Linked DNA regions of Solidesulfovibrio magneticus RS-1. The protein of the gene in region 2 binds, or shares a complex with, the protein of the main gene of each other region. Links are inferred from orthologs where the notes say so. Each region holds a gene or a part of one and is shown on either strand. Other genes may lie near its edges. The genes, in order: trxA and DMR_RS00740.

Region 1 (14,021 bases), 2.2 Mb from region 2 along the record:
CTGCGGCTTGCCGGCGCGCGGTGAAACGCCGTATTCGCGCCGGGCCCGCTCCAGCACCACGTCGAGGTGGAGTTCGCCCATGCCCGAAAGAATCATCTGGCCGGTGTCGGGGTCGTGGGCCACGGTCAAGGTCGGGTCTTCCTCGGCCAGCTTGTCCAGGACTTCCTTGAGTTTGTCGGTCTCTTCGGCGTTTTTGGGCTCCAGGGCCAAGCTGATGACCGGCTTGTAGCCGCCGATGGCCTCCAACAAGATGGGGCTGGCCTTGTCGCACAAGGTGTCGCCCGTGGCTGCCCGGCGCAGGCCAGCGATGGCCACGATCTCGCCGGGGCCGGCCGTCTCGGCCTTTTCGCGGTGGCCGGCGTGAAGATGAAACAGCCTAGCTGGCCGCTCGATTTCGCCGCGCGTGGCGTTCCAGACGTCCTTGCCGGCTTCCAGGCGGCCGGAATAGACGCGCACGAACACCTGCCGCCGGCCGGTCTCCATGCTGACCTTGAAGGCCAGGGCGGCCAGGGGCGCCTCAGCCTCGGGCGGATAAACGATCTCGGTCTTGGAAGCGGGATCGACGCCGCGCGCCCCGCCACGGTCAAGGGGGCTTGGCAGATAGGCCAGGATGCCGTCGAGAACCGGCTGGACGCCGATGTTCTTGAGCGCCGAGGCGGCGAAGACCGGCGTGACCTTGTGCTCCAGGGTCCCCAGGCGCAGGGCGGCCTCGATGGCGGCGGCGGCAATGGCCTCGCCGCCGAGGTAGGCATCCATGAGCGCCTCGTCGTAGTCGCAGGCCGCTTCAACCAGTCGCTCGCGCCAGGGCGCGGCATAGGCGGCTTCGTCGTCGGTCAGCGGCCGGCGTGAAACCTCCTCGCCGTCGCTGGAAAAACGGACATGCTCCATGGCGGCCAGATTGATGATGGCCGTCAGCTCAGGCCCCTGGCCCAGGGGGATAGTCACGGCCACGGGATTGGCGCGCAGCTTTTCGCGCATGGCGGCCAGGGCCGCCTCGAAATCGGCCCCGGGCCGGTCGAGCTTGTTGACCACGGCGATCTTGGGCACGCCATAGGCCATGGACTGCCGCCAGACTGTCTCGGACTGGGGTTCCACGCCGGAGACAGCGCAAAAAACGCCCACCGCGCCGTCGAGCACCCGAAGCGAGCGCTCCACCTCGATGGTGAAATCCACATGGCCCGGGGTGTCGATGATGTTGATCTGATGGTCTTTCCAGGCGCAGGTGGTGCAGGCCGAGGTGATGGTGATGCCGCGTTCCTGCTCCTCGGGCATGAAATCCATGGTGGCGGTGCCGTCGTGGACCTCGCCCATGCGGTGGATGCGGCCGGAAAAATAGAGGATGCGCTCGGTGAGCGTGGTCTTGCCGGCGTCGATATGGGCGATGATGCCGATGTTGCGCAGGCTGGCCAGACGGCTTTTCTTCGCCCCTTTCTTCGAGCTCATGCGTCCTCCGGGCCGGGCGTCGGAGCATCGGCCGCGCAGTTGGGATCAACGACAGCGGCGAAGCGGCGCCGGCGAAAGGCCTCGGGCGGCAAGTGCGGCCACAGCCAGAAGCCCTCCCGGCCCGGCCCCAGGCACAGCGGCGCGTCGGCAGCCAGGGTCAAGGCCTCGTCAGCCGTCACGTAGACGGCGTCGTAGGCGGCCTGACCGGCTTCGGCCAAGCTTCCCTGCCCCGTCTGCCAGCCGGACAGCTCGGGACATTGGCCATCATGGCTATAAAACGTGCAATCCGGATGGGCAAAGGACAGGGCTGCAGCGTCGAAACCGGGGCCGAACACGCCGGCTTTGCCGGCCACGGCGGCCCGGCGGACGTCGAGGCCGGGCGATATTCCGGCCGGCAGGATCAGCTCGCCAAGGAGGACCACGACGCCCCGCCCCTTGGCCGGAAGCTCGGCCAGGAGGCCGGCCCAGTCGCGGCGGGAGATCCGGGCGGCCGTTTCCACGCCGCACAGCTCCAGGGTGGTGATTAGCGGTTTGGGCCAGGCCGCGCCCACCCGCACGGCGGCCACGTCGGGCACGCGGGCGCACAGGGCGGCCATGACCACGGCGGACAAGCGGGCCGGAGACAGGAAATCCCGGCCGCAGGCCACGAGCACGTAATCCTGGGGGACATCGAGAGAAGCCGCAAGCAGGTCATGGCCCAGGGCGTCGCAACGCTGCCTGGAGGCCGGCAGGGGGCCGCCCATGGCCGCGTACATGGCGGCCAGGCCGGTCTTGATCCAGGCGCGCTCCCGGTCGGGCGTGCGGGCGTAGGCGGCGGCAAAGGCCGCGTCGGCCAGGCGGGCGCGTTCCAAGGCTTCGGGCCAACGGCCCATGGGCAAGGACATCAACGCGTTCATGAAGTCCCCGCGCGGCAAACGCAAACGGGGCGGCCAGCCGCCCCGTTTTGCCGCCGTATGGCCCCAGAAGTGAAAAGCTTCCGGAGATCGATGGTTACAACCAGCGCTTGGTCCAGTGTCGCCAGCTGCCTTCAATGGCCTGGCGTTCGTTTTCGGTCAGGGTCTTTTGGTATTCAAGGTAAGACAGCTCGGCCCGCAGCTTGGCGTATTCGAGCACTTCCTCAAGATCCTTGTAGTTCTCCACCGTGTACATATAGCGCTTCCAGGCCGCGCCGTACTGGCTGGTGCGCCAGTAGAAGTCTGCCACGAAGAGCTCATGCTCGGCCATGCGCTTCTTGCAGCGACGAATGTAGTCGGCCGCTTCCTTGCCGTACTCGGTATCCGGGAAGGTCTGCTCCAGGAGGTAGAAATACTGGATGGCTTCCTGGAGATTGCTTTGCGGCATGTCGATGGATTCGGAGCGCTTGAAGTTGGAGACGCCGACTTGGTAAAGCACGTAGGGAATCTCTTCGCTTCGTGGATGGACCGACTCGAATTCCTTATAGGTTTCAGCGGCCATGCCGTAATCTTCGGTGAGGAAGTAGGCGTCGCCCAGGGCAACCGTGCCCATGGGCGTGTACGGGCTAAACGGATAGCGGTCCTTCAATTTCATGAAGTAATTGATGGCCCCATAGTAATCCTTGTCAGCCATGGACTGCCGTCCAGCCTCATAGAGTTCCTGGGCGGTATCCTCGGGCGGCGGCAGGAAATAGTAGTCGATCATGCCGGCGCAGCCGCCAAGGAACAGGAGCAGAAAGCCCAAGGGCAGGAAACGGCGCAACATCACATTCATGGTATATTCCCGGTATGGCCCGGTCCTGGCCGGGCGCCATGCGGCGGTCGGGTTCCTTTGGTAGGCGTCAGCGGAACCCGGCGTCTCGATGCGCGTCCTCTTACCAAATGGCCCCAAGGGGCACAACGCAAAAAATGCCGGACCCGTCAGCCGTCCGTTCGAAGCGGCGCGGTCGCACGGGTCCGGAAATGATCAGTCTTGCGGGAACCGCGTACTGATGTAGGCGTAAGCGGCGTGGGCGGCCACGGCCCCGTCGCCCACGGCGGTGGCCACCTGGCGGCAGGACTTGGACCGGATGTCGCCGGCGGCGTAGATGCCTTCGATGCTGGTGCGCATCTCGTCGTCGGCCAGGATGAATCCCTGGTCGTCGCGGGTGAGTCCCGGCGGATAGAAATCCCCCTGAGGCTCGAAGCCGACGAACACGAACACGCCGTCCACCGGGATGGTGCGGCAATCGCCGGATTTGACGTCGCGGACCTCAATGCCGGTGACGGCGTCGCCGCCGGAAATGGAGCACACGACCGTGGAACGCAACACCTCGATGACCGGATGGGTGAAGCAGCGATCCTGAAAGCATTTCTGGCCACGAAAATCGTCGCGACGATGGATCAGGTAGAGCTTTTTCACCAGCCGGGCCAGATACAGCGATTCCTCCAGGGCCGAGTTGCCGCCGCCGATGACGGCCACAGTCTGGTTCCTGAAGAAATTGCCGTCGCACAGGGCGCAGTAGGACACGCCCCGGCCGGCCAGTTCGCGCTCGCCGGGGATGCCGACGCGCTTGTAGCGCGCGCCGGTGCACAGCACCACGGCCTTGGCCTCGACCACCTCGCCGCCAACGCGGATGCGATGCAGTCCGCCTTCGGACTCGATGGCCGTGACCTCGTCATTGATGCGCTCGACGGCATAATGCCCCAGGTGGGCGGCCATGGCGTCGGCCAGCTTCCAGCCCTCGATGCCATCCGGGAAGCCCGGATAGTTCTCAATCAGATGCGTCATGAGCATCTGGCCGCCCGGCGAGAGCTTTTCGATCATGGCAACGGACACGTCGGACCGGGCCAGATACAGGGCGGCCGTGATGCCGGCCGGGCCGCCCCCGATCACGACGGCGTCGAATCGTTTCATGGATTAGAGCGCCTTCTGGGAGAGCATTTCCTTGATCGAGCTTTTGGACACGGCACCGGTGATCTGCTCCACCACTTCGCCGCCCTTGAACAGGATCAGGGTGGGGATGGCGCGGATGCCGTACTTGCTCGGGGTGCTCGGGTTTTCGTCGACGTTCATCTTGGCCACCTTGACCTGGCCGGTGTACTCGTTGGCCAGTTCGTCGATGACCGGACCCATGGCGCGGCACGGCCCGCACCAGGGCGCCCAGAAATCCACCAGAACGGGCAGGTCGCACTGCAGGGCTTCGGCTTCGAAGTTGGCGTCGCTCAGTTGGATGGCCATGGATGCTCTCCTTTCATGGTCTGGCCGACCGCCGGGGCGGTCGGGTTTCTGGCGTTATCGGGACGGCGGGTCGCGCCGTTTGCCGTCATACTCAAGGGCCGTAATCGTGCGAACCTATTGCGCCGGCGAGGCGCTGTCAACCGATGCCGCCTTGCCGGACGGTCCGCCGGCATAGTCCCAGGGCACCTTTCGTCCCCGGGGGACGGCAGTCAGCGCCAGGTCATGGGCATAGCCCGCCTCGGCCAGCCGGCTGCCTGCCGCCGCGATCATGACGGCGTTGTCGGCGCAAAGGGCCGGCTCGGGCAAATAGAGCGGCAGGCCGCGTCGGGCGGCCAGATCGGCCAGCATGGCCCGGATGGGACCGTTGGCGGCCACGCCGCCAGCGGCGATGAGGCTGGCCGGCGGTCCGGGCTGCCGATCCAAGGCCCGCTCGAACTTGATGCGCAGCGTCTCGGCAATGGCGAAATTGAGCGAAGAACAGGCCCGCCGCAAGGCCATGGGCCAGGCCTCGGGGTCGATGGCCCCGCCCGCCTCGGCCAGGCTGCCGGCACGCAGTTCGGGATGGGCGGCGGCATAGGACGCCACGGCGGTCTTGAGGCCGCTGAAGCTGAAGTCGAAATGATCGTTATCCAGGAACGGACGCGGGAAAAGGGTCTTGTCCGGCGCGATCCCCCGGCCCAGCACGTCGATGTAGACGCCGCCGGGGTACGGCAGATTGAACGACTTGGCGGCCTTGTCAAAGGCCTCGCCGGCGGCGTCGTCCAGGGTGCGGCCGAGCACCTCCAGGGACAGGGCCGATTCCAGGCGCACGATCTGGGTATGGCCGCCCGAAACCAGGAGCCCCAGGGCCGGAAAGGCCACGTCCCGGCCGATGGTCGCGGCCAGGAGATGGGCGTGGAGATGGTCCACGCCAATGAGCGGCTTGCCCGTAGCCAGGCTCAGCCCCTTGGCCGCGGCCAGCCCCACCAGCAGGCTGCCGAGCAGGCCCGGCCCCCGAGCCACGGCAATGGCGTCAACGTCGGCAAGGCTTCGTCCGGATGCGGCGAAAAGGGCCTGCAACAGCGGCCCCAGGCGGCGCAAATGCTCTCGCGAGGCCAGCTCCGGCACCACGCCCCCGAAGACGGCATGGAGATCGGCCTGGGAAGCGAGTTTTTCCAGGACGGGACGGCCGTTTTCGAAAAGCGCCACGGCCGTCTCGTCGCAGGACGTCTCAATGCCAAGACAAAGCATGTTGCTTAAGCTTTCCTGGCCCGGCCGTAGATTTCCATGACCTTGGCCACGTCGTTTTTGCTACCGATAAAAAGCGGCACCCGTTGATGCAGCTCCTCGGGTTCGATGGACAGGATGTCGCGCTCGCCGTCGGTGGCCGCGCCGCCGGCCTGTTCGATGACAAAGGCCAGGGGATTGGCCTCGCACAAAAGGCGGAGCTTGCCCTGAGGCTTTTTGGGGTCGCGCGTGTCGGCGGGATAGAGGAAAATGCCGCCGTAGAGGAGATTGCGGTGGAAGTCGGCCACCAGCGACCCGATGTAGCGGCCGCCGTAGGGCTGGCCGCGCGGGTTGTCCGTGCCCTTGAAGGCGCTGACGATCTCGCGGGTGGGCTCGTCCCAGTAGGACCAGTAGGCCTCGTTGACGGAATAGACCTTGCCGGTCTCCGGAGTGCGGATGTCGGGGTGGGACAGCAGGAACTCGCCGACGCTGGGGTCCAGGGTGAAGCCATGGACGCCCCGGCCGGTGGTGTACACGAGCATGGTGGAGGTGCCGTAGAGGAAGTAGCCGGCGGCCACCTGCTTGGCGCCCTGCATGAGCAGATCGCACAGCTTGTCGCCGGAGCACCCCTCGGCCACGCGGTAGATGGAAAAGATGGTGCCAACGTTGACGTTGGCGTCAATGTTGGAGGAGCCGTCCAGGGGATCGAAGATGAGGAAATAATCGCCCTTGGGGAACTGGTCGGGGATACGCACGATGTCGGCGTTTTCCTCGGAGGCGATGGCGCACAGCACCCCGGCCCGCTCCATCCGGTGGATCAGCACCTTGTTGGCGTATTCGTCGAGCTTTTGGACCTGCTCGCCCTGGACGTTGACCTCGCCGGTAAAGCCCAGCACGTCGACAAGGCCTGCCTTGCTGACTTCCCGGGAGATGATCTTGGCGGCCAGGATCAGGTCGTTGAGCAGCCGCGTGAAGCGGCCCGAGGCCATGGGGGATTCTTTCTGATGCAACAGCAGGTGTTCGGTGACGGTGATCTGCGGCATGGCTGTTCTCCTCAAGCCTGGGCGGCAAAGGCCCCGGCGCGGCTCGCGGGTTTTGCGGCCTCGTCCCAACCTACCCCCAGACCGAAATACCCACAAGATTTTCCAGGGTTGGGAAGAAAAAAAAGCCGGCGGCTTCGACCGCCGGCCAACGATGCATCGAGAAGGCCGTCTAGGGAGTGGTCAGATCCGTAGGCTGCGGCAACGGCTCGGTGGAAGGCAGCGCCTTGTTGGGTTCGGGCGCGGGCGCGGCTTCCTTCTTGGGTTCCGGTTTGGCGGCGCGCACTTCCCGGGCGTCGGTGAGATAAACAAGCTCCAACTGGCCGAGGTAACGGGCCTGCCAGACGTATTCGCCGCCCCCGGTCCGGATGTCGCCTTGCACCTCGCCCTTGAGGATGTCGCTCCATTTGAGGGCGGCCAGGGACTCGCCCTGCCCGGCTCCGCCGGCCCAGAGCAGGCCTTCGGTGGACACCACCACCAGCGCATTGGGGTCGGGAGAAAAGCGCACCAGGTTACGCGGGTCGAAATTGACCACGACCAGACCGGCCCATTCGTTTTCCTTGAAAAACGGCATGGCGATCATGACCACCGTGCCCATCTCGTCGGACACCACGCGCGCGCCCATCTTGCGAACCTTGTAGCGGTCGGCCATGTCGAGCAGGGACGCGTAGTCAAGGGGACGCATGGGCGTCGAAGGCACCTGGCCGACGATGGCTCCCGAAGCATCGACCACGGCGATGCCGGAGAGCCAGGCATTGGCGGACAGCAGCTGCTGGGCCCATTCGGGGTCCGGGGCCGCGTCCTGGCTGCCCAGGGTGCGCAGCATGGCCAGCAGCCGCTCGTCCACGGGCATCATGAGAGCGGCCAGGCGTTGCAGGCCCTTGTCGGAGATGCCCTGGTCGCTGAAGTCGATGGAGGGGTCGGTGTTGATGTATTCCCGGTACAGCTTGCGGGTTTCGCGCCACTGGGTTTTCATGGTGCCGCAGCCGGCAAGGATGCAAAGACAGACAATGGCGGCAATGGCCGCGAGAACGGTGCGTTTCAAAGCCGTATCCTCGTGCGGTTGGCGTATGCGGTGGAGGCGGTTAGCCGAAGGCGGCGGTTACGATCCGGCCCGGGTTTCCAGGCGGTTGGCCAGGGCTTCGAGAAAATCAGCCAGCCGGTTGGCCGATTTGGGGCCAGCGGCGGCGGGCGTTTGCACTGGGTCCTGCGAGGCGGGCCGCCCCGTTGCGCCCAGGGCGTCCATGAGGGCGCGCAACTCCTCGCGTTCGGCGTCGGTTGCGGCGGCGGCCAGGAGTTCCTGATAAATGGCGCGCGCGCCGGCCAGATCACCCTGCTCGGCCAGGACGGCGGCCATGGTCCGGGTGCGCACGCCCTGTTCCTTGCCCTTGGCGGGCTTGGACCGGGGACGGGGTTCAACGGTTTCAGGAGCGTCCAGCAGACCGGCCAGCTCCATGACCTCGCGGGCACCGCGCAGCTCCGGGCCAGCGGCTTCGACAGGACCAGCGGCAATGGCCGACGGGGCAGGGCCCGTTTCCGGGGGCAGGTTCTCGGCTTCGGACAAGGCGGCAGTCTGAATGACCGGACCGCAAGGGACGTGCGACAGCTCACGAACCGCCTCGATTTCCCCAGTCGGCTCAAGCAAGGCCGATTCCGATACCCCTGGCCTATCACCCAGGGCGGGGGCCACGGCATCCTGAGACACGGCGGCGACGTCCGAGGCAATGCTCGCCGACTGCGCAGCAGCGGCTTCTTCTTCGCCGCCGTCCGGCCCTGACTGCTCCGATCCGCCGGACGCCTCGGCGGTTCCCGGCCCGGAAGAGCCTTCGGACGGCTCAAGGGAACCGGCGGCCTGACTCAGGCTTTTAAGCCCCCGCTCCATGACCTCGGCCCAGGTGAGGGTCTGGTTCTGGAAGTAGTGGGCCAAAAAGAGCATGGCCAGGGAGGGGTCCTTGGCCCGGGCGGCGGCGGTCTTGGACCACAGGAGCCAGACCGAGGGATAGCGCGCCAACAGCGCGCCGACGTCGGCAAAGACCTGATCGGCCTGCTCCTCCTTGCCCTGCCGGGTAAGGAGTTCGATGAGCAGGAACTTGGCTTCGAGGTGGTCGGGATGGAAACCGATGCCGCGTGAAAGCACGGCGGCGGCCTCGTCGTGGCGGCCTTCCTCGGCCAGGCTGCGGGCCAGGGGGAAGAAGACCTTGGAGTTGGGCTCGATTTCCAGGACTTCCCGGTAGATTTCGATCTTACTGAGCATCGGCCCGCTTTCCTTCCTTGTCCCGTTCCGGCTCCTTGGCGGCGGGCGGGTCCTTGGGAAACTGGTAAAGGATCTCGTTATCCTTGAGGTAGTTCATCTGGGACCGGGCCATTTTCTCGGTGAAAGCCTGATCGGTCTTGAGCCAGCGGATTTCCTGGCTGAGGTCCAAGGACTTGTCGTTGACGGCTTCCAGGCGTTGCTTGAGCTGCTCATGCCTGGATTTGAGTTCGAGGTAGGCAAAAATGCCGTTGTCGCTCCATATCAAATTATAGAGCAGGAACACATTGAAGAAGATCAGCGCCGTCAGCAGGAACCTTCGCCAGATCATGTCATTGCACGACGTATTTCTTCGGGCGTTTGGTATCGGACTGGGCCAGGGGCTCCTTCAGTTCGCGAAGGAAATTCTCGGTGGCCGCCTCGATGCGCAACACGTCCTGTTCCTCCACTTCGATGTCTTCGACCTGGGAGAGAAACATCTTGAGCACCTTGAAGTCGCGCAGCAGATAATGCCCGAACTGGAGGCGCTCCAGATCGGGTTCGAGCTCCAGGATGGTGTGCAGGCAGTTTTCGATACGGGCGGCGAGATTGTCGTCCAGGTGCGTCCCGGACCAGGCGCCCTTGCCGAGGCCGGCCCGGGCGGGACGGACCCGGCGACGGGCCAGCTTGGAAATGTTTTTGGCTTTCATAGCGCCTTGTCGCAAAAGGTGTTGGTCAGCGGGCGAGGCATGGCCGCTTCGCTACCGGGCGGCCTTGTCCGACCACTTCGCCTGCTTGCTGAATCCATAAAAGTAATTGACGCCGGAAACAAGGGTCAAAACCAGGGCCAGGTACAAAAGCGTCTGTCCCAGCGGCGCGGGGTCGAAACCCCAAACGGGATAATGCAGCAGCAGCGGACACAGGGCCACCATCTGCAAAACGGTCTTGAGCTTGCCGTAGCGGTCGGCGGCGATGACCACGCCGTGGTCCACGGCCATGGCCCGAAGCCCGGTGACGGCGATCTCCCGGCCGACGATGACCACGGCCACCCAGGCCTCGACCCAGCCGAGTTGGACGAGCATGATGAGCGCGGCGCTTATCAGCAGCTTGTCGGCCAAGGGATCAAGAAACTTGCCGAAATTGGTGACCAGATTGCACCGCCTAGCCACCACGCCGTCCATGATGTCGGTGACGGCGGCGGCGATGAACACCATCATGGCGGCAAAACAGGCTCCCCGGCTCGGAAAATAGAGCAGGAGCACCAGGATCGGCACAGCCCCGACGCGGGCCAAGGTGAGGTTGTTAGCAAGATTGAACATAGCGTGGTTAGTCCCTGGTGGTTTCGTGGCGCAGGCAGGCAATTAAAGCAATACCGGGCCGGCGTCAAAGCCTTCCGCCCGGCGCGCCGCAGCCATCGGCCCCGCAACGCGCCGCAACGGGCGTATTTTCGGCCTGGGCGATTTCCGCATTGCCGCGGGCCGCTCGACAATCCGCCAGTTAGGGCCTCGGGTAGGCGGCGGCTTCGAGGCTGCCCCGGCAGGCGGCGGCCACATGGTCGGCCAGGGCGGCAAAGGCGGCCTTGGCCGGATGGTCCCCGGGCAAAAGGGCCACCGGCCGGCCCAGGTCGCCGGCCGCCACCGTGGCCGGGTCCAGCGGCACCGCGCCGAGGAACTCCAGGCCGAAATCCCGGGCCAGGGCCTCGCCGCCGCCTTTCTTGAAAAGTTCGATCTCCTGACCGCAGTGCGGACAGGCCAGCCCGCTCATGTTTTCCACCACGCCAAGGATGTTGGCGTTGGTGTACTGGAGAAAATTGATGCTTTTGCGCACGTCGGCCAGGGAGACCTCCTGGGGCGTGGTCACCAGCAGGCACAGGGCGTCGGGCACGGTCTTAAGCACGGTCAGGTGCTCGTCGCCGGCTCCGGGCGGGGAGTCGATGACCAGATAGTCGAGGTCGCCCCAGTCCACGTCGGCGATGAACTGGCGTATGGCGGTGGTTTTCATGGGACCTCGCCACAACACGGCGGCATCGGGATCGGCCAGAAGCGACTGCATGGAGACGACGGAGAGATTGTCGCCGAAGCGTTTGGGGGCGATGGCCGCCTCGCCGCCGGCGGTCATGGCGCCGGTCAGGCCCAACATGCCCGGCACGCTCGGGCCGTGGAGATCCACGTCCAAAAGCCCAACCCTGGCCCCGCCGGCGGCCAATGAGCAGGCCACGTTGACGGCCACGGTGCTCTTGCCGACCCCGCCCTTGCCGCTCATGACCACAAGCTTGTAGCGGATGCGCTCCAAGGTCTGGCCGATGCGGGCTTGGCGGCCGTCGCTGCCGGTCGCCGCCCCAAGGGGCTTGCCCGGTCCGGTGCAGCCGCGACAGGAATCGGATTGCGTCATTGAGCCAACTCCTTCACGAAGCCTGCCAGCCGTGGGTTCCGACGAGGTCGACGAACATGACCCCGCCGAGATCGCGCACGATGACCCGGCCGTTATCCCGGCGCACCAGGCACAGGGTCTGGTTTCGCCGCGAAGTCCCCACCGGTATGACCATGCGCCCGGCCGGGCCGAGCTGGGCCACCAGCGGGGCCGGAATCTTGGGCCCTCCGGCGGCCACCAGTATTCGATCAAAAGGAGCCTTCTCAGGCCAGCCCAGGGTGCCGTCGTCAAGTTTAAGCTGCACCCGGTCGTAGCGCAAGGCGTCGAGCCTGGCCCGGGCCTGTTCATAGAGGGGCTTTATCCGCTCCACGGTATAAACCTCGGCGCCGAGTTCGGCCAGCACGGCGGCCTGATAGCCCGAACCCGTGCCGATCTCCAGGACCTTGTGGCCCGGGGCGACCTCAAGCAGTTCCGTCATCCAGGCCACGACATAGGGCTGGGAAATGGTCTGGCCGTGGCCGATGGGCAGCGGGTGGTCCTCGTAGGCCTGGGGAATGAGCGCCTCTTCGACGAAAAGGTGGCGCGGCGTCTTGCGCATGGCCCGCAGCACCTCGGGCCGGGTCACGCCCCGGGCCTCGATCTGTTCCCGCACCATGCGTTCCCGGCTGCGCCGCAAATCGGTCTTGACCCCAGTGGCGTTCATCAGTTTCCTTTCACGGGGAAGCATCCTTCCCCGCGCCATTCCAATCCTCTTCGGAAAACAGAATTTCCGCCTCAAGTCAACGCCTTGCGCCTTGACACGGCCGGTGGTCGATGCCAACTCACGCAGATCACCAAGGAGGTGTTCATGCTGACTACTCGCGACCTCATGACCGAGGATCTCATCGCGTTGCGCCACGACGACAGCCTGTTGTCCGCCAAGCGGACCATGGAAGAGGCGCGCATCCGCCATCTGCCCATCATCGACGGTTCCGGGGCCTTTGTGGGGCTTGTCACCCACCGCGACCTGCTCGCCGCTTCGGTGTCCCGGCTGGCCGAGATCGACGCCCAGACCCAGGAGGACATCTACGCCGGCATCCCGCTGGGCGAAGTCATGCGCGCCGACGTGGCCATGGTCACCCCGGACCTGCCCCTGCGCCAGGCCGCCGAAGTGCTGCTGACCCAGAAATACGGCTGCCTGCCCGTGGTCGAGGGGGGCAAGCTCGTCGGCATACTGACCGCTTCGGACTTCATTCGCCTGAGCCTGGAGCTCATGGACGCCCTGGAGGCATCGGAAAAGCTCGAATGTTTGACCGAAAACGATTAACCCCGTGAATCCTTTGAAAAGCATTGTGCGTGCGCCGACTTTCACCCTGGCGGACAGCGTTTTTTGCCAAAAGAGTATTGACTTCCGGCTTGTGAAATTTTACGCTTTTCCACTGAATTACGGCGGCGGAGCAGTTGCCTGACGCCCCGCCTGCGTAGTCGCAGCGGCAAGGTCACTTTCACCGTTTCTTGGAGCTTAAGGAGGGAGTTGGATGCGTTCCAAGGTCATGCTTTCCGGGTTGATCGTTATGGTGTGCAGCCTGGCCCTGGCCACGGCGGCCTATTGCGAGGGCGGCAAGTTCAGCGACATCGTGGATGCCAAGTCCACCCTGTGCTACCCCCTCGAACTGACCTTCAAACGGCCGTCCGGGGTCCTCAAGACCAGCTTTGCCCCGGTCAAATTTTCCCACGGCCAACACGCTTCCGTAGCCTGCGTCACCTGCCACCACATGTGGGACGGCAAGGGTGAGATCCAGGGCTGCGCCGAAGCCGGCTGCCACGACAACCTGAAGGACCGCCAGGAAGCCACGTCCTACTTCCGCGCCTTCCACGACAAGAATGCCGACAACAGCTGCCTGGGCTGCCACATGAAGCTCAACGTGGAGCGCAAGGCCAAGGGCCAAAAGCCCCTGTCCGTGGCTCCCTGCTCCAACAACGGCTGCCACGTGGCCGCGAAGTAGCTTTTTCAGGCAACTATCGCCGCCAAGTAAACGCCCTCGCCTCGCGGGGGCGTTTTTTGTTGGGTTTCTCGCCTGTCTTCCCCGCGCGGGTTGTCCAGGCGAAGGGGCCTCGTGTCACGTCGATGATAAGCGCCTCTGACGCTTCGTTTGCAACAGACGAAAACCATTTATTTTTTTGACCTGTTGCAAGACAGGCACGACACTTTTCCGCTTCGCCGGCATCGAACCGGGCCGGCTCCACGGGGCCTCCCGAGCGGGAGCGCCCGTTGTCGATCGAAAGCCGCGATGCAAACTGCGGCAGGCAACCTATTGGTTCAGTCGGCCTTGCTCCCAGCCAAAGTCCCGCGTACGGTTTGAGGGGCTTTCCTTTTTGTGAAAGAAAGTACAAATGGCACGTTTCCATCCGATTGCAACCCGCTTTCCCCTGCCCCGCCATCGGCCAAGGAGCGCCATGCCAAGCCGTGTCATCGACATCTCGCTACCCCTGACCGCGACGCCCCCCGTGCCCGGCGATCCGCCTTTTACCCGCCGCCTGTTTCTCGACCAGGCCGCCCACGGCTGCGAAGCCGCCGT
Region 2 (14,238 bases):
TGCTGCCACTTGATCGGCGCGGCGTCCGCCGCCCGGGCGCTTTTCACGGCCCGCTCGTCCCAGGGAGCCATGGCCTGGGTCATGGCCATGATCACCTTCCCCTATCTGGCCGTGCCGCTCTACTGGATTTTCGGGCGCAACCGCTTCCAGGGCTATGTCGCCTCGCGCCGGGCCGGCGACAAAGCCGTGGACGCCATGGCCCCCAAGCTCCACGCCGTCCAGGCCTTCCCCGATCCTCATGCCCCGGGCCTGCCCGGGCTTTTTCCGGTGCTGGAGCGCCTGGCCGAGCTGCCGTTTACCGCCGGCAACCACGTGAGGCTCCTCATCGACGGGCAGGCCACCTTCGAGGCCATCTTCGCCGCCATCGACGCGGCCGAACACTATGTCCTGGTGCAGTTTTTCATCATCCGCGACGACGACATCGGCCGAGCGCTGCAAAAACGCTTGATCGCCAAGGCCCGGGCGGGCCTGGCCGTCTATCTCCTCTACGACGAGATCGGCAGCCATTCCCTAAACGCCGCGTATCTGGACGAACTCAAAAAGGCCGGCGTCCAGGCCTCGCCCTTCAACACCACCCTGGGCTGGCGCAACCGGCTCCAGCTCAATTTTCGCAACCACCGCAAGATCGTGGTCACCGACGGCGTCGCGGCCTTTGTGGGCGGCCATAACGTGGGCGATGAATACCTGGGCAAAAGCCCGCGCCTGGGCCACTGGCGCGACACCCACGTGCGCCTGGACGGCCCGGCCGTGGCCCTGGTGCAGCTGTCTTTCCTGGAGGACTGGTACTGGGCCACGAGGCAGACCCCGGCCCTGCGCTGGGAGCTGGCCCCGGCTCCGGGCGGCGACATGCCGGTGCTGGTCTTGCCCACCGGCCCGGCCGACGACATCGAATCCTGCGACCTCTTTTTCTTCCAGGCCATTTCCGCCGCCCAGAAACGCCTGTGGATCGTCTCGCCCTATTTCGTGCCCGACCGCGAGATCATCTCGGCCCTGCAGCTGGCCGTGCTGCGTGGCGTGGACGTGCGGGTGATGCTGCCCCACAAGGCCGACCACCACATGGTCTACCTGGCCTCGTTTTCCTATCTGGCCGATCTGGAGACCCTGGGCGTCAAGTTCTACCGCTACCAGAACGGATTTTTACACCAGAAGATCATTTTGGTGGACGACGTCATGGCCAGCGTGGGCACGGCCAACTGCGACAACCGGTCGTTTCGGCTCAATTTCGAACTGACCCTGGCCGTTGCCCACAAGGGTTTCATCGCCGACGTGGAAGCCATGCTGCGGGAAGACTTCCAGCACTGCCTGCGGGCCACGGCCGACGACTACGCCGACCGTTCGTTTTTTTTCAAGACCGGCGTCATGGTCAGCCGCCTGTTCTCGCCCATCCTGTGACCGGGCGGGCGGTGGTCGGCCGTAACCCGGGCCGGACATTGGATCGGCAACGGCCCCGGCTGCCGCCGACTTGCCGCCCGACGTCCTGTCCCGAGCTCCCAGCCTTGCCCAAAACCGCAAAAAGCCGCCGACTCTCGGAGCCGGCGGCCTGGGCGGGATCGCTCCCGCAGGCTTTTCCCGGCCTGCCCGACCTGATCGGCCGGGGCACGGCTGGGAAGTGATGCAGCGTCCCATGACGCCCGGGGATTTCAGGAGGGCGACGTCAGGACACGACCTCGCTTTGCCCGCGGACGACGCCCGGACGCAGGGGCCGCCCAGGAGCCGGATACAGGATGCGCCGCAAATGGCGGTCGGACAGTCCGTACTGGTCGCGCAGGGCGAAGAGGTCCGCGCCGTCACGGTGCCGCCGCCGAATCTCGGCGTCGCGACGGCGTTTGCGGGACGACGTCCCGTTGGGAATATCCAACCGACAACCGCCCCAGGCGGCGATCAGGGCGTCCAGGGCGGCCCGGGCCGCCTCGGCTCCCAGGCTTTGCGCCAATGTGGCCTCCAACTCGGCTTCACGCATGCAACCGTCTCCATGGTCTTTGGGTGGAACTGCGGCCTTGCCTGAAACCAGAATTATTCCTATTAGGAATATTTGTCAAGAATAATATTCCAAAAAAGGAATGGACATTGCCTCCCAGACTGGGGCACAATCCGGTCATGATGCGCGACGCCTGCCCTGCCGCCGCCTCCCCGGAGTCCGGGTTTCGGACCGAGGAGGATCATTTTTTCTGGAAGGCGCTGGTGGAGCTGGCCGCCGCCCAGGAAGCCAGCCAGGGCGAACTGGCCGCCTTTGCCGGGGCCAGCCAGGGCTACGTGAGCAAGATCCTGGCCGGCAAGCAGGCCCCCAAGCCGGCCCTGCGACGACGGCTGGCCGCCTTTTTCGGGCTGTCCTACGAGGATATGCTGGCCTTTGGCCGCCAACGCCTGGACGCCGCCGCCTACCCGGCCGAGGAAGGCGCGAGCCGGCGCTGCCAGGTACGCGAACCGGCCTACGGCGGGAGCGAGGCGACGGGGCGCGGCGGCGAGGCGCTGCGGGCCTGGCTTCGCGACCTGCACGCCCGGGAGGATCGCCAATCGGCCTACACCGAAGTGCCCCTGCGCGAGGCCACGGCCTCCATGGGCGGCGGGTCCACCGAAACCGGCGACCGCACCCTGAGCTACTTGAGCTTCCGCACCGACTGGATCCGCTCCAAGGGCAACCCCGAATACATGACCGCCATCCGGGCTTTTGGCGACAGCATGGAACCCACCATCGCCGACGGCTCGGTGGTGCTCATCGACGAGGGACGCCGCCAGTTCGTCAAAAACAAGGTCTACTACCTGCGCTACAACGGCCAGATGTACATCAAGCGCCTCATCGACGCCGGGGGCCGGCTCGGCATCGCCTCGGACGCCGACGCCAACGTGCTGCTTGTGTCCGACGCCGACGACTTCGAGATCATCGGCCGCTGCATCTGGACCGCCCGGGAATTGGACTGATGCCTGGGCCGGCATTTTAGGAATATTATTCCAAAAGCGAAGGCCCCGCCGCAGCGGGGCCTTGTCGTTTCAAGGGAGGGCGTGGGCCACACCCCTAGCTGTTGCTGCGGAATGTGGCCACGAGCTGCTCCAAGGCCTCGACCTGCCGGCTCACGCTGGTGACCACCCCGGCCGACTCGCGCATGCCCTGGGCGATCTCCGAGGACAGGCGGCTGACCGCCTCCTCGGCCCGACTGATTTCCTCGCTGGTGGCCGACTGCTCCTCGGCCGCCGTGGCGATGCCCTGGACCTGGGAGGACGTCTCGTCCACCAGGGCCACGATGCGGGCCAGGGCCGCCTCGGATTCGCCGGCCAGTTCCGTGGCGTGGGCCACGGCGGCGGTCGACTCGTCCACCTTGGCCATGCTGTCCCGGGCGCCGGCCTGAATGGCCCCGATGGACGCCCCGACTTCCTTGGTGGCGGTCATGGTCTTTTCGGCCAGCTTGCGCACCTCGTCGGCCACCACGGCAAACCCGCGACCGGCGTCCCCGGCCCTGGCCGCCTCGATGGCGGCATTAAGGGCCAGCAGATTGGTCTGGTCGGCGATGTCGGAAATGACGTTCATGATGGCCCCGATGGCCTGGGCCTTGGCCCCAAGCTCGTCCATGCCGGCCTTGACCTGGCGCGAGGCCGCGTCCACTCGGCCGATGGCGGCGATGGACCGTTCCACCACGGCCCGGCCGTCCATGGCCTGAGACCGGGCGGCGTCGGCCTTGGTCGAGGCCTCGGCCGCGTTCTTGGCCACCTCCAGCACGGTGGCGTTCATCTCTTCCATGGCCGTGGCCGTCTCGGCCGTGCGCCGTTCCTGCTCCTCCACCGAGGCGGCCACGGTGGATATCTCCCGGGAAAGTTCCGCCGCCACCCCGTCCAGGGCCTCCATGACGCCCTGGAGCTGGTCGGCGGCCAGAAGCAATCCCTGGGTCTTGGCTTCTTCCGCCTTGGTCTGGGCGGTTTTGACGTCTTCCAGGGCCTTGGCCACCTGGGCGGCCTGGGCCTCGGCCTCCCGGCTCTTGGCCTGGGCCTCGGCCAGATTGGCCTTGATGCTGGCCCCCATGGCGCCCAGGGCCTCGCCCAGGGTTTGCAGTTCGTCGCCCGAGGCGATGGCGATGCGCCGGTCCAGATCGCCCTTGGCCACGGCGGCGGCGAAATCCACGCATTGGCGCAGCTTGCCAAGCACGGCCACGCGCAACAGCACGAGGATGGCCGCCAGGATGGCCACGGTGACAATGAGCGCGATAATGGCGTTTTGCCGCGTGGCCGCGTCGGCGTAGGCCCCGAACTCGGCCACTGGCGCTTCCACGGCCACAAACCAGCCGGTCTTGGCGTCCCGGGCCACGGCCACGAGATGCCGGCCCGAGGCGTCCTCGTATTCGAGCACGGCGCTTACAGCCACGCCCAGAACCCGCTTGCCGGCCTCGGACCGGCCCAGGTCGTCCTTCATGAGCTGCTTCTTGTCCGGGTGGGCCAGGGCCATGCCCTGGGCGTCCAGGATAAAGGCGTAGCCCGTCTCCCCGACCTTAAGCGACGTCAGGTCGGCGGTCAGCGACTCCAGATCCATGCCGGCGTTGACCAGGCCGACGAGCTTGCCGGCGGCGTCGCGGATGGGCTGGGCCAAAACCACGGCGGCCTTGCCCGTGGTGCGGCTGACCAGAGCCTTGGACACCACGTCAGCCTTGCCTGCTGTCATGACCGCGGCGAAGTAGTCGCGGTCGGCCACGTTGACCTTGCCCACGGCCGCCGGGTTGGTGGACGCCAGACACAGGCCCGAGGCGTCGAAGACGTTGGCATAGTCCACCCCGGTCATGCCCTTGACCAGACTCGTCAGCAGCTCGGAGGCCGCCTCGCCGCCCTGGCCCTGGGCGGCCCGGGCCAGGGCCGGAGCCTTGGCGAAACTGGACAACAGTTTCAGGTTGTCGGCCACCGAACCAGCCACGTCCTTGGCCAACGACTGACCAAGCAAGGCCATGGTCTGTCCCTCGACCTTGGTGAAGGCCGATTTGACGGCGCGATCATTGACCATGACCAGAGCGGCCATGCCGACGACAACAAGAACAAAGGTGGGGGCGAAGAATTTGGCGCGAAGCGACAGGCGCATGGCGTTCCCTCCAGCGACAAGGGTTCCGGGCTGCGGGGAACGCAACAGCCCGGGGGAATACCTGTTATGCCAACCTGACAGCAAGATGTCTATAATCGGCCAAAGTTGTTGTTATGAGAACAGCCAACGGCTCCTTACGGACAGCAGGGCACGCAAAAGGCCTGGCGTTCAGGCCAGGCCTTTTGCAGCCGGAAGCAGTGCCCGGCAAAACCGCCTCGAGCGCCTTTCGGCCGGAGTTTTACGGGTCGTGCGTTGACGCCCGGCCGGGTATCTTGGGACAACGCGGCAGGGCATGGCGCGGCGCGCCAACGGGAGGCCCCGGCCACGAGAGCTCCGGCCGTTATTCCCCGAGATTCTCCGGCAGACCGGCCACGAAATCCCGGATGGCGTCGCGCACCCGGCGATAATGCGACAACGCCTCCTCCTCGCTGGCCGCGCCGGCGGCCAGGGCCGGGGGATCTTCGAAACCGACATGGACCTTTTTGACCGGGCCCGGGAAAAACGGGCACAGGTCATGGGCCGAACCACACAGGGTCACGACGTAGTCAAAGGCGACGTCGGGCAGCTCGGACACAAGCTTGGAGGACTGTCCCGAAATGTCCACCCCGGCCTCGGCCATGACGGCCACGGCCCGTGGATTCATGCCGTGTTTCTCCACTCCGGCCGAATAGGCGGTAAGCACGTCGCCGCGAAGCGCCCGGGCAAAGCCCTCGGCCATCTGGCTGCGACAGGAATTGCCGGTGCACAGGAAGAGGATATTTTTCAAAGATGCCTCCGGCGGGCGGGGGGATGATCCCCCCGGGCCCCGGCGATGGGAAAAGGGTTTATTCGGGTTGCTGGCGCAGCCCACGTTTCAGGCGGCGCGTCTTGGGAAAATACCATGGGGTTTTTCAAATAAACAACGGTTTTCACACGTGGCCGGCAAAACGCGTTCTGCACGCGTTACCGCCAGTGTCGCGTCCCTTAAGAAATACGACAGTATTTGTTAAGACAAATTCATGGCGTTAGTCTGTTGCCAGCGAATTGTCCGGTATGCTTTTCGTGGACACGACACTAGGCCCGGTCGCCCAAGGGACGGGCGGCCTCGCCGGCCAGTTCCCGGGCCAGGACGGCCATGCGCGCCTTGATGGCGTCGCGGATGCCCCGCACCGCCTCCAGGCGCTCTTCCTCGGTCCCGGTGACGGTGGCCGGGTCCGGGAAGGGCAGATGCAGCCGCCGGGCCACGCCCGGAAACACGGGGCACTTGCCCTCCAGGGACTCCTCGCACACGGTGATGACGGCGTCGTAGAGTTTGCCGTCGCGGAACAGATCAAAGACCTTGCGGGTCTTTTTCTCGGACAGGTCAAGGCCCTCCTCGGCCATGACGGCGACCACGAGCGGGTTGATCACCGTGGGATCAAGACCGGCGCTTTCGACGGTCACGCCGTCGCCGGCCATTTGCCGCAAAAAGGCCTCCGCCATCTGGCTGCGGGCGCTGTTGTGCACGCAGATGAAAAGCACGCGCATGAAATCCTCCTTGTCAACCGGATGCCCCGGCATAGCCCGACGCCGTGGCATTTCTGTTACAGACGCGGCGGGCACGCCACATGCCCAGGCCAGACGACCAAGGGAAAAACGGCGAAAGCTCCTGCCGGCCCGTCCAATGGTTCCCCGGCCATGCCCCTGCCCGTCGCGTCGCGAGTTCCCCTGGCCTCTCTCCACAGGCTGGCGTTTCCTTTTGTCCTGTCCGGCAAACAACGGGGCGGATTTTTCAAACTACCAAAATCATGCGGCATATATTTACCCACGACCCACACCCATGGGGCAAGTCGTCCCACGACGGGCCAGTGTCCCCTTTTTACCCAACGCGCCCTGAAGCGTGGGACAACTTGTCCAACTGCTGGTAAGATACTGTTTTTGTGTGATTTTTGTGTGTCGGGACGGCAAGGGGGCCGGTATGGGCGGGCGAGATGGGACGTTGGGCGGCCAGACTGCCCCCGGGGCAAAAAGGTCTGACGTTTTAAACGCTTGAAATACATGGACCACCAAGTTGGCCCGGGAATTGCTCTAGAAGGGGCAACGTTTACGCATACGCCAAACGGAAATCAGGTTTGGGGTCCGTTCGCAAAACCATAACCTTAACCACAGTGAGGTTGGCACCATGGCTGTTCGCGAGCAAGTTTACGGTTTCTTCATTCCCAGCGTGACCCTTATCGGCATCGGCGCCGCCAAGGCCATCCCCGAGAAGATCAAAGCCCTGGGCGGCAGCAAACCGCTGATCGTCACCGACAAGGGCGTGGTCAAGGTCGGCATCTGCAAGCAGGTCACCGATCTCCTCGACGCCGCCGGGATGAAGTACCATGTGTACGACGAGACCATCCCCAACCCCACCGACGAAAACGTCCACAAGGGCGTGGAAGTCTACAAGGCCAACGGCTGCGACAGCCTCATCACCCTGGGCGGCGGCTCCTCCCACGACTGCGGCAAGGGCGTCGGCCTGGTCGTGACCAACGGCGGCAAGATCCATGACTACGAAGGCGTGGACAAGTCCTCCAAGTCCTTCATGCCCTACCTGGCCGTCAACACCACGGCCGGCACCGCCTCGGAAATGACCCGCTTCTGCATCATCACCGACCTGTCCCGCCACGTGAAGATGGCCATCGTTGACTGGCGCGTCACCCCGCACATCGCCATCAACGACCCGGTCCTCATGGTCGGCATGCCCCCGGCGCTGACCGCCGCCACCGGCATGGACGCCCTGACCCACGCCGTGGAAGCCTTCGTGTCCACCATCGCCAACCCGATGACCGACGCCTGCGCCATCGAAGCCTTCAAGCTGATCTTCAAGTACCTGCGCAAGGCCGTGGCCAACGGACAGGACATGGAAGCCCGCGAAGGCATGTGCTTCGCCGAATACCTGGCCGGCATGGCCTTCAACAACGCCTCCCTGGGCCACGTCCACGCCATGGCGCACCAGCTGGGCGGCTTCTATGACCTGCCGCACGGCGAATGCAACGCCATCCTGCTGCCCCACGTCGAGAAGTTCAACCTGATCGCCAAGGCCGAGAAGTTCGCCGCCATGGCCGAGATCATGGGCGAGAACATCGCCGGCCTGTCCACCCGCGACGCCGCCGAACTGGCGCTCAAGGCCATCCGCCAGCTGTCCGCCGACGTCGGCATCCCGTCCGGCCTCATCGAGCTTGGCAAGAAGTACGGTAAGGACGTCAAGGCCTCTGACATCCCGACCATGACCGGCAACGCCCAGAAGGACGCCTGCGGCTTCACCAACCCCCGCTGCCCGACCGACAAGGACGTTTCCGACATCTACACCGCCGCCCTGTAACAATCAGGAACGCGGGATGCGAAAGGGGGGCCTTCGGGCCCCCCTCTTGACGAGCAGCCCAGGGAACCTTTCCGGGCGGCTCCGTCAGGCGCAAACGACGATAACGGCAATCCGGCATGGCCTAAGGCCGTGGCAGCGACCCGGCCATGTCTTTTTGCGGACGCATTCTCAGGCCGAAAATGCGTCCGAACGGACCGAAAATGCGGCCCATGTCGGCCGAAATTTTCCGACTTTGTACCAAAATGGCACAAGGTCACTATGCCAAAAATCTGGAGCTTTGGCATAACCACGCTACTACATTCGGTTTTTTCCTCCAGGCTCGACGCCCGGTCCGGGGTGGCAAACACCTGACCGCCGTGCTATCCACCCCGGACTGCGGTCGTCGTGCCCGCCGGGGGGGTCTGGGCGTCTGGGCGCTCCGCTTGCGATAGTGTCGTCACCTTTCACGTCAACCGGATAGGATCGAATGAACATCATCAATCTCACCCGCGATTATGACGAGGATTTCGTTCACAGGGTGGAGGAGGAGTCCGGTCAGAACGTCAGCCTGTGCTACCAGTGCGGGAACTGCACGGCCGGCTGTCCGTACACCTTTGCCTACGACATCCCCGTCAGTCAGATCATGCGCCTTGTCCAGGCCGGCCAGAAAAAGACCGTGCTCTCCAGCAAGTCCATCTGGCTGTGCGCCACCTGCGAATCCTGCACCACCCGCTGCCCCAACATGATCGACGTCGCCTGCGTCATGGACGTGCTGCGCCACATGGCCCGCCGCGAGGGCTTGGCCGCCGTGCCCCAGGTCAAGACCTTCTGGGACAGCTTCCTGGATTCCGTGCGCGCCCACGGCCGGGTTTTCGAACTCGGACTGCTCATCAACTACGTGACCAAGACCGGCCGGTTCTGGACCGACATGGACCTCGGCCCCAAGATCCTGCCCAAGGGCAAGCTCGCGTTCAAGCCCCACGACATCCAGGGCAAAGAACACGTGGCCCGGATTTTCGAGCGTTTTGAGAGGGAGTCCAACTCATGAGCGAAGCCATCGCCTACTACCCGGGCTGTTCGGGCCTGGGCACGTCCAAAGAGTACGACACCTCCACCCGGGCCGTGTGCGCCGCCCTGGGGCTGTCCCTGGTGGACATCCCGGACTGGAGCTGCTGCGGCTCGTCTCCGGCCCACACCAAGGACCACGTGCTCTCCGCCGCCCTGGCCGCCCGCAACCTGCAGCTCGTGTCCGACATGGGCCTTAAGGCCGCGGCCACGCCCTGCCCGAGCTGCCTGACCAACCTGCGCACGGCCAACCACCGCTGCGAGGCCGCGCCCTTTAAAGCCAAGGTCGACAAGCTCCTGGACGATCCCTACGCCGGCGGCGTCAACGCCGTGTCCGTGCTCCAGGCCCTGGTCGAGATGGTCGGGCTGGACGCCGTGAAATCGGCCACCCGTACGCCGCTCAAGGGCCTCAAGGTGGCTTGCTACTACGGCTGCATCATGAACCGGCCGCCCGAGCTCATGGCCTTTGACGACTGCGAAAACCCCATGGCCATGGACAACATCCTGGCCGCCATGGGGGCCGAGGTCGTGCCCTTTCCGCTCAAGGTCGAGTGCTGCGGGGCCTCCTACGGCATCCCCCGGCCCGACGTCGTGGCCAAGCTCTCCGGCAAGCTCCTGGACGCCGCGGTCAGCGTCGGCGCGGACATGGTCGCCGTGGCCTGCCCCCTGTGCCAGATGAACCTGGATCTGCGCCAGGGCCAGGTCAACCGCGCCGGCGGCACCAACTACCGGATGCCGGTCCCTTACTTCACCCAGCTCATGGCCGTGGCCCTGAACATCGCGGACGAGGACATCGGGTTTGGCAAGCTCTGCGTGGACCCCAGGCCCGTCCTTTCCAAGGCCCTTGCGGTCGCGGACTAACAGCGAGGGAGCATAGGCAATGCGAATCGGCGTTTTCGTCTGCCACTGCGGCAGCAACATCGAAGGCACGGTGGACACCGCGACCGTGGCCAAGGCGTCCCTGGATTTTCCCGAGGTCGTCTACGCCACGGACACCATGTACGCCTGCTCGGAACCCGGCCAGGACGGCATCATCCAGGCCATCAAAGACAAAAACCTTACCGGCGTGGTGGTGGCTTCCTGCACCCCGCGCATGCACGAGCCCACCTTCCGCAAGGCCGTCGAACGGGCGGGGCTTAACCGCTTCATGTTCGAAATGGCCAACATCCGCGAGCACGTCTCCTGGATCGGCCGGGACCGCGAGGCCAATACCAACAAGTCCGTGGATCTGGTGCGCATCGCCGTGGAAAAGCTGCGCCGCGACGCGCCGCTGATCCCCAGCAAGTTCTCGGTCAACAAGCGCGTCATGGTCATCGGCGGCGGCGTGGCCGGCATTCAGGCGGCCCTGGACTGCGCCGACGGCGGCCTTGAGGTCGTGCTGGTCGAGCGCGAATCCTCCATCGGCGGCAAGATGGCCAAGCTCGACAAGACCTTCCCCACGGTCGACTGTTCGAGCTGCATCCTGGGCCCCAAGATGGTCGACGTGGCCCAGCACCCCAACATCACGCTCCACGCTTACGCCGAAGTCGATTCCATCGGCGGCTACGTGGGCAACTTCCAGGTGCAGGTCAAAAAACGCGCCACCTACGTCGATTGGGAACTGTGCACCGGCTGCGGGGCCTGCATGGAGAAGTGTCCGAGCAAGAAAAACCCGGACGCCTTCAACGAAAAGATCGGCCCCTGCACCTCCATCAACATTCCCTTTCCCCAGGCCATCCCGAAAAAAGCGGTCATCGACCCGAGCACCTGCCGCCAGTTCGTCAAGGGCAAGTGCGGCGTGTGCGCCAAGGTCTGCCCGACCAAGGCCATCCGCTACGACATGACCGATGAGATCGTCACCGAGGACGTCGGCGCCATCGTGGCCGCCACCGGCTACGACCTCTTCGACATCTCCAAGGTGACCGAGTACGGCGGCGGGCGCTACCCCGACGTCATCACCGGCCTGCAGTACGAGCGTCTGCTGTCGGCCTCCGGCCCCACCGGCGGCCACATCAAGCGGCCCTCGGACGGCAAGGAACCCAAAAACGTCGTCTTCATCCAGTGCGTGGGTTCGCGCGACAAGTCCCTGGACCGGCCGTACTGCTCGGGCTTCTGCTGCATGTACACGGCCAAGCAGACCATCCTGACCAAGGACCACATCCCGGATTCCCAGTCCTACGTCTTCTACATGGACATCCGCTCCCCCGGCAAAATGTACGACGAGTTCACCCGCCGGGCCATGGAAGAGTATGGCGCGCGCTACATCCGGGGCCGCGTGGCCATGGTCTACCCCAAGGGCGACAAGATGATCGTGCGCGGGGCCGACACCCTGGCCGGCACCCAGGTCGAGATCGAAGCCGATCTGGTCGTTCTGGCCGCCGGCGCCGAAGCCGCCAAGGGCGCGCCCCAGCTGGCCGAGAAGCTGCGCATCTCCTACGACAAGTACGGCTTTTTCATGGAAAGCCATCCCAAGCTCAAGCCCGTGGAGACCAACACCGCCGGCGTCTATCTGGCCGGCTCCTGCCAGGGCCCCAAGGACATTCCCCAGTCCGTGGGCCAGGGCAGCGCCGCCGCCGCCAAGGTTTTGGCCCTGTTCTCCAAGGACATGCTGGAAAGCGATCCGCAGATCAGCCGCGTGGACATCAAGCGCTGCGTGGGCTGCGGCAAGTGCATCATGACCTGCCCGTTCAAGGCCATCAAGGAAGTCGAATTCCGGGGCCAGAAAAAGGCCGAGGTCATCGAGACCGTCTGCCAGGGCTGCGGCATCTGCACCTCCACCTGCCCCCAGGGGGCCATCCAGCTGTCGCACTTCACGGACAACCAAATCCTCGCGGAGGTCAACGCCTTATGCCAGTCCTGACCGGCAAGGAACTGCGGATCGTCGGATTCCTGTGCAACTGGTGCTCCTACGGCGGCGCGGACACGGCAGGCGTTGGGCGGTTCAATCAGCCCACGGACCTGCGGATCATCCGCGTGCCCTGCTCCGGGCGCATTGATCCCCTGTTCATCGCCAAAACGCTGATAAACGGCGCCGACGGCGTCCTCGTCTCCGGCTGCCACCCGCGTGACTGCCACTACGCCGAGGGCAACTTCTACGCCCGCCGGCGTCTGGAAGTCCTCAAGCGCTTCCTGCCTATCCTGGGCATCGACCCGGCCCGGTTCGACTACACCTGGGTCTCGGCCTCGGAAGGCCAGCGCTGGCAGAAGGTGGTGACGGTGTTCACCGAACAGATTCACGCCCTGGGACCGGCGACGCGCCACGAGAACGTGTCCCCGGAACTGTTGGCCAAGGTCGCTTCGGCCATCCAAGGAGGCAACCGTGTCGCGGCTTGACGCTCTCAAAACCCGCATCAAGGAGGCTTTGCCCGGCCTTGAATGCGTCATCGGTTGGCAGAAAGGCTACGACGCCCTGCACAACACGCCGCTTTTCATCCGCGGCGAGGCCGACGTGGACAAGCTGGAGTGGGGGGCGCTCAACGTCCACAATCCGGCCGTCTACCTGCCGAGCTTTGCCGGCAAGAAGGTCGGCGTGGTGGTCAAGGGCTGCGACTCCCGCTCGGTGGTCGAACTGCTCCAGGAAAAACTCATTGACCGCGACAACGTCGTGATCTTCTCCGCCGGCTGCGACGGCGTGGTGGACATCGCCAAGGTGCGGGCCAAGCTGGCTGCCGCCGGATTAAACGCCGGCAACGCCGAAAAGGTGGCCGTGGACGGCAAGACCGTCACCGTCACCGCCGCCGGCAAGGCCGTGTCCATGCCCATGGCCGAGGTGGCCGCCGACAAGTGCCTGCGCTGCCAGTTCCCCAACGCCGTGCTGGCCGACGCCTTTGTGGGCGACCCGGCTCCCCAGGTCCAGGCCGCGCCGGCCGCCGACGCCGACCTGGCCGCCCTGGACGCCATGAGCGTGCCCGAGCGCATGGCTTTCTGGCGCTACCACATGGACCGCTGCATCCGCTGCTACGCCTGCCGCAACGCCTGCCCCATGTGCGTGTGCCGCGACCACTGCATCGCCCAGAGCCGCGAGCCTCACTGGCTGAGCCAGGAAGACTCGGTGACGGAAAAGCTGATGTTCCAGGTGGTCCACGCCATGCACCTGGCCGGCCGGTGCACGGAATGCGGCGAATGCCAGCGGGCCTGCCCCATGGATATCCCGGTTCTGGCGCTCAAGAAGCACCTCAACCGCACCATCCACGACCTGTTTAATTACCAGGCCGGTGTTGACGTTGCCGCGATCCCGCCGCTTTTGCAGTTTAAGCTCGAGGAAGACAACATCAAGGAGCGAAGCTGGTAATGGCCGCCGTCAAATACATCCCCCGGGAGAAACTCCCCGAGTGGCTCAAGGCCCTGGCCGCCCAAAGCCGGGTGCTCGTCCCCGTCGAGGAAGGCGGCAGCGTGGTGTTCCGGCAATACGACCCGGCCCGCGCTCCGGTCTTCGGTTCCGACGCCACGGCCCCGCCCAAGGGCGCGGTCTTCCCGGCCAGCCAGGAGCTTTTCAGCTACGCCTACGGCAAGGAAGGCGAGGACCACGCCCCGACCCTCAAACTTGATCCCAAGACCGAAGCCCAGCCCACGGTGGTCTTCGGCTCCAAGCCCTGCGGCGCGCGCGGATTTCTCATCTTCGACCGCGTCTACATGGGCAAGAAGTTCCCGGACCCGTATTACATCGCCGCCCGTGAAGCCACGGTGTTCGTGACCATGGCCTGCGCCACGGTGGAGAACACCTGCTTTTGCCACTGGGTCGGCTCCGGACCGGCCGACGCGGCCGGCTCGGACGTGCTTTTAACCCCGGTCGAAGGCGGCTACACCGTCGAGGCCGTGAGCGAGAAGGGCGCGAAGTTCC

Evidence for each region.
Region 1: the proteins of DMR_RS00740 (region 2) and trxA are in contact, whole or in part, in an NMR structure (PDB 2IPA), measured with the Bacillus subtilis proteins. The link is inferred for Solidesulfovibrio magneticus RS-1 from one-to-one orthologs.

The regions. Positions count from the first base shown.
Region 1 is NC_012796.1:2,429,206-2,443,226, reverse strand. Bases 2,958-5,630 are described here. They hold trxA (thioredoxin), read right to left. Parts: upstream 4,618-5,630; coding sequence 4,297-4,617; downstream 2,958-4,296. Other genes in these bases: tsaD (tRNA (adenosine(37)-N6)-threonylcarbamoyltransferase complex transferase subunit TsaD), read right to left, coding at 4,732-5,630; trxB (thioredoxin-disulfide reductase), read right to left, coding at 3,364-4,293; DMR_RS10290 (outer membrane protein assembly factor BamD), read right to left, coding at 2,958-3,171. Outside these bases: fusA (elongation factor G), read right to left, coding at 1-1,443; DMR_RS25605 (hypothetical protein), read right to left, coding at 1,440-2,339; more of DMR_RS10290, read right to left, coding at 2,434-2,957; more of tsaD, read right to left, coding at 5,631-5,847; fbp (class 1 fructose-bisphosphatase), read right to left, coding at 5,853-6,866; DMR_RS10265 (PDC sensor domain-containing protein), read right to left, coding at 7,036-7,908; DMR_RS10260 (tetratricopeptide repeat protein), read right to left, coding at 7,966-9,117; DMR_RS10255 (FtsB family cell division protein), read right to left, coding at 9,107-9,445; DMR_RS10250 (hypothetical protein), read right to left, coding at 9,447-9,803; pgsA (CDP-diacylglycerol--glycerol-3-phosphate 3-phosphatidyltransferase), read right to left, coding at 9,855-10,412; DMR_RS10240 (Mrp/NBP35 family ATP-binding protein), read right to left, coding at 10,591-11,484; DMR_RS10235 (protein-L-isoaspartate(D-aspartate) O-methyltransferase), read right to left, coding at 11,498-12,166; DMR_RS10230 (CBS domain-containing protein), read left to right, coding at 12,311-12,769; DMR_RS10225 (cytochrome c3 family protein), read left to right, coding at 12,981-13,448; DMR_RS10220 (cyclase family protein), read left to right, coding at 13,900-14,021. UniProt on the Bacillus subtilis protein: Participates in various redox reactions through the reversible oxidation of its active center dithiol to a disulfide and catalyzes dithiol-disulfide exchange reactions.
Region 2 is NC_012796.1:188,878-203,115, forward strand. Bases 4,107-6,996 are described here. They hold DMR_RS00740 (arsenate reductase ArsC), read right to left. Parts: upstream 5,820-6,996; coding sequence 5,394-5,819; downstream 4,107-5,393. Other genes in these bases: DMR_RS00735 (methyl-accepting chemotaxis protein), read right to left, coding at 4,107-5,053; DMR_RS00745 (arsenate reductase ArsC), read right to left, coding at 6,107-6,559. In the rest of the region: cls (cardiolipin synthase), read left to right, coding at 1-1,392; DMR_RS00725 (Mor transcription activator family protein), read right to left, coding at 1,655-1,960; DMR_RS00730 (XRE family transcriptional regulator), read left to right, coding at 2,068-2,919; more of DMR_RS00735, read right to left, coding at 3,014-4,106; DMR_RS00750 (iron-containing alcohol dehydrogenase), read left to right, coding at 7,194-8,375; DMR_RS00755 (4Fe-4S dicluster domain-containing protein), read left to right, coding at 8,842-9,402; DMR_RS00760 (CoB--CoM heterodisulfide reductase iron-sulfur subunit B family protein), read left to right, coding at 9,399-10,280; DMR_RS00765 (CoB--CoM heterodisulfide reductase iron-sulfur subunit A family protein), read left to right, coding at 10,300-12,258; DMR_RS00770 (hydrogenase iron-sulfur subunit), read left to right, coding at 12,246-12,731; DMR_RS00775 (4Fe-4S dicluster domain-containing protein), read left to right, coding at 12,718-13,689; DMR_RS00780 (4Fe-4S dicluster domain-containing protein), read left to right, coding at 13,689-14,238. UniProt on the Bacillus subtilis protein: Catalyzes the reduction of arsenate [As(V)] to arsenite [As(III)]. In vitro, can dephosphorylate para-nitrophenyl phosphate (pNPP).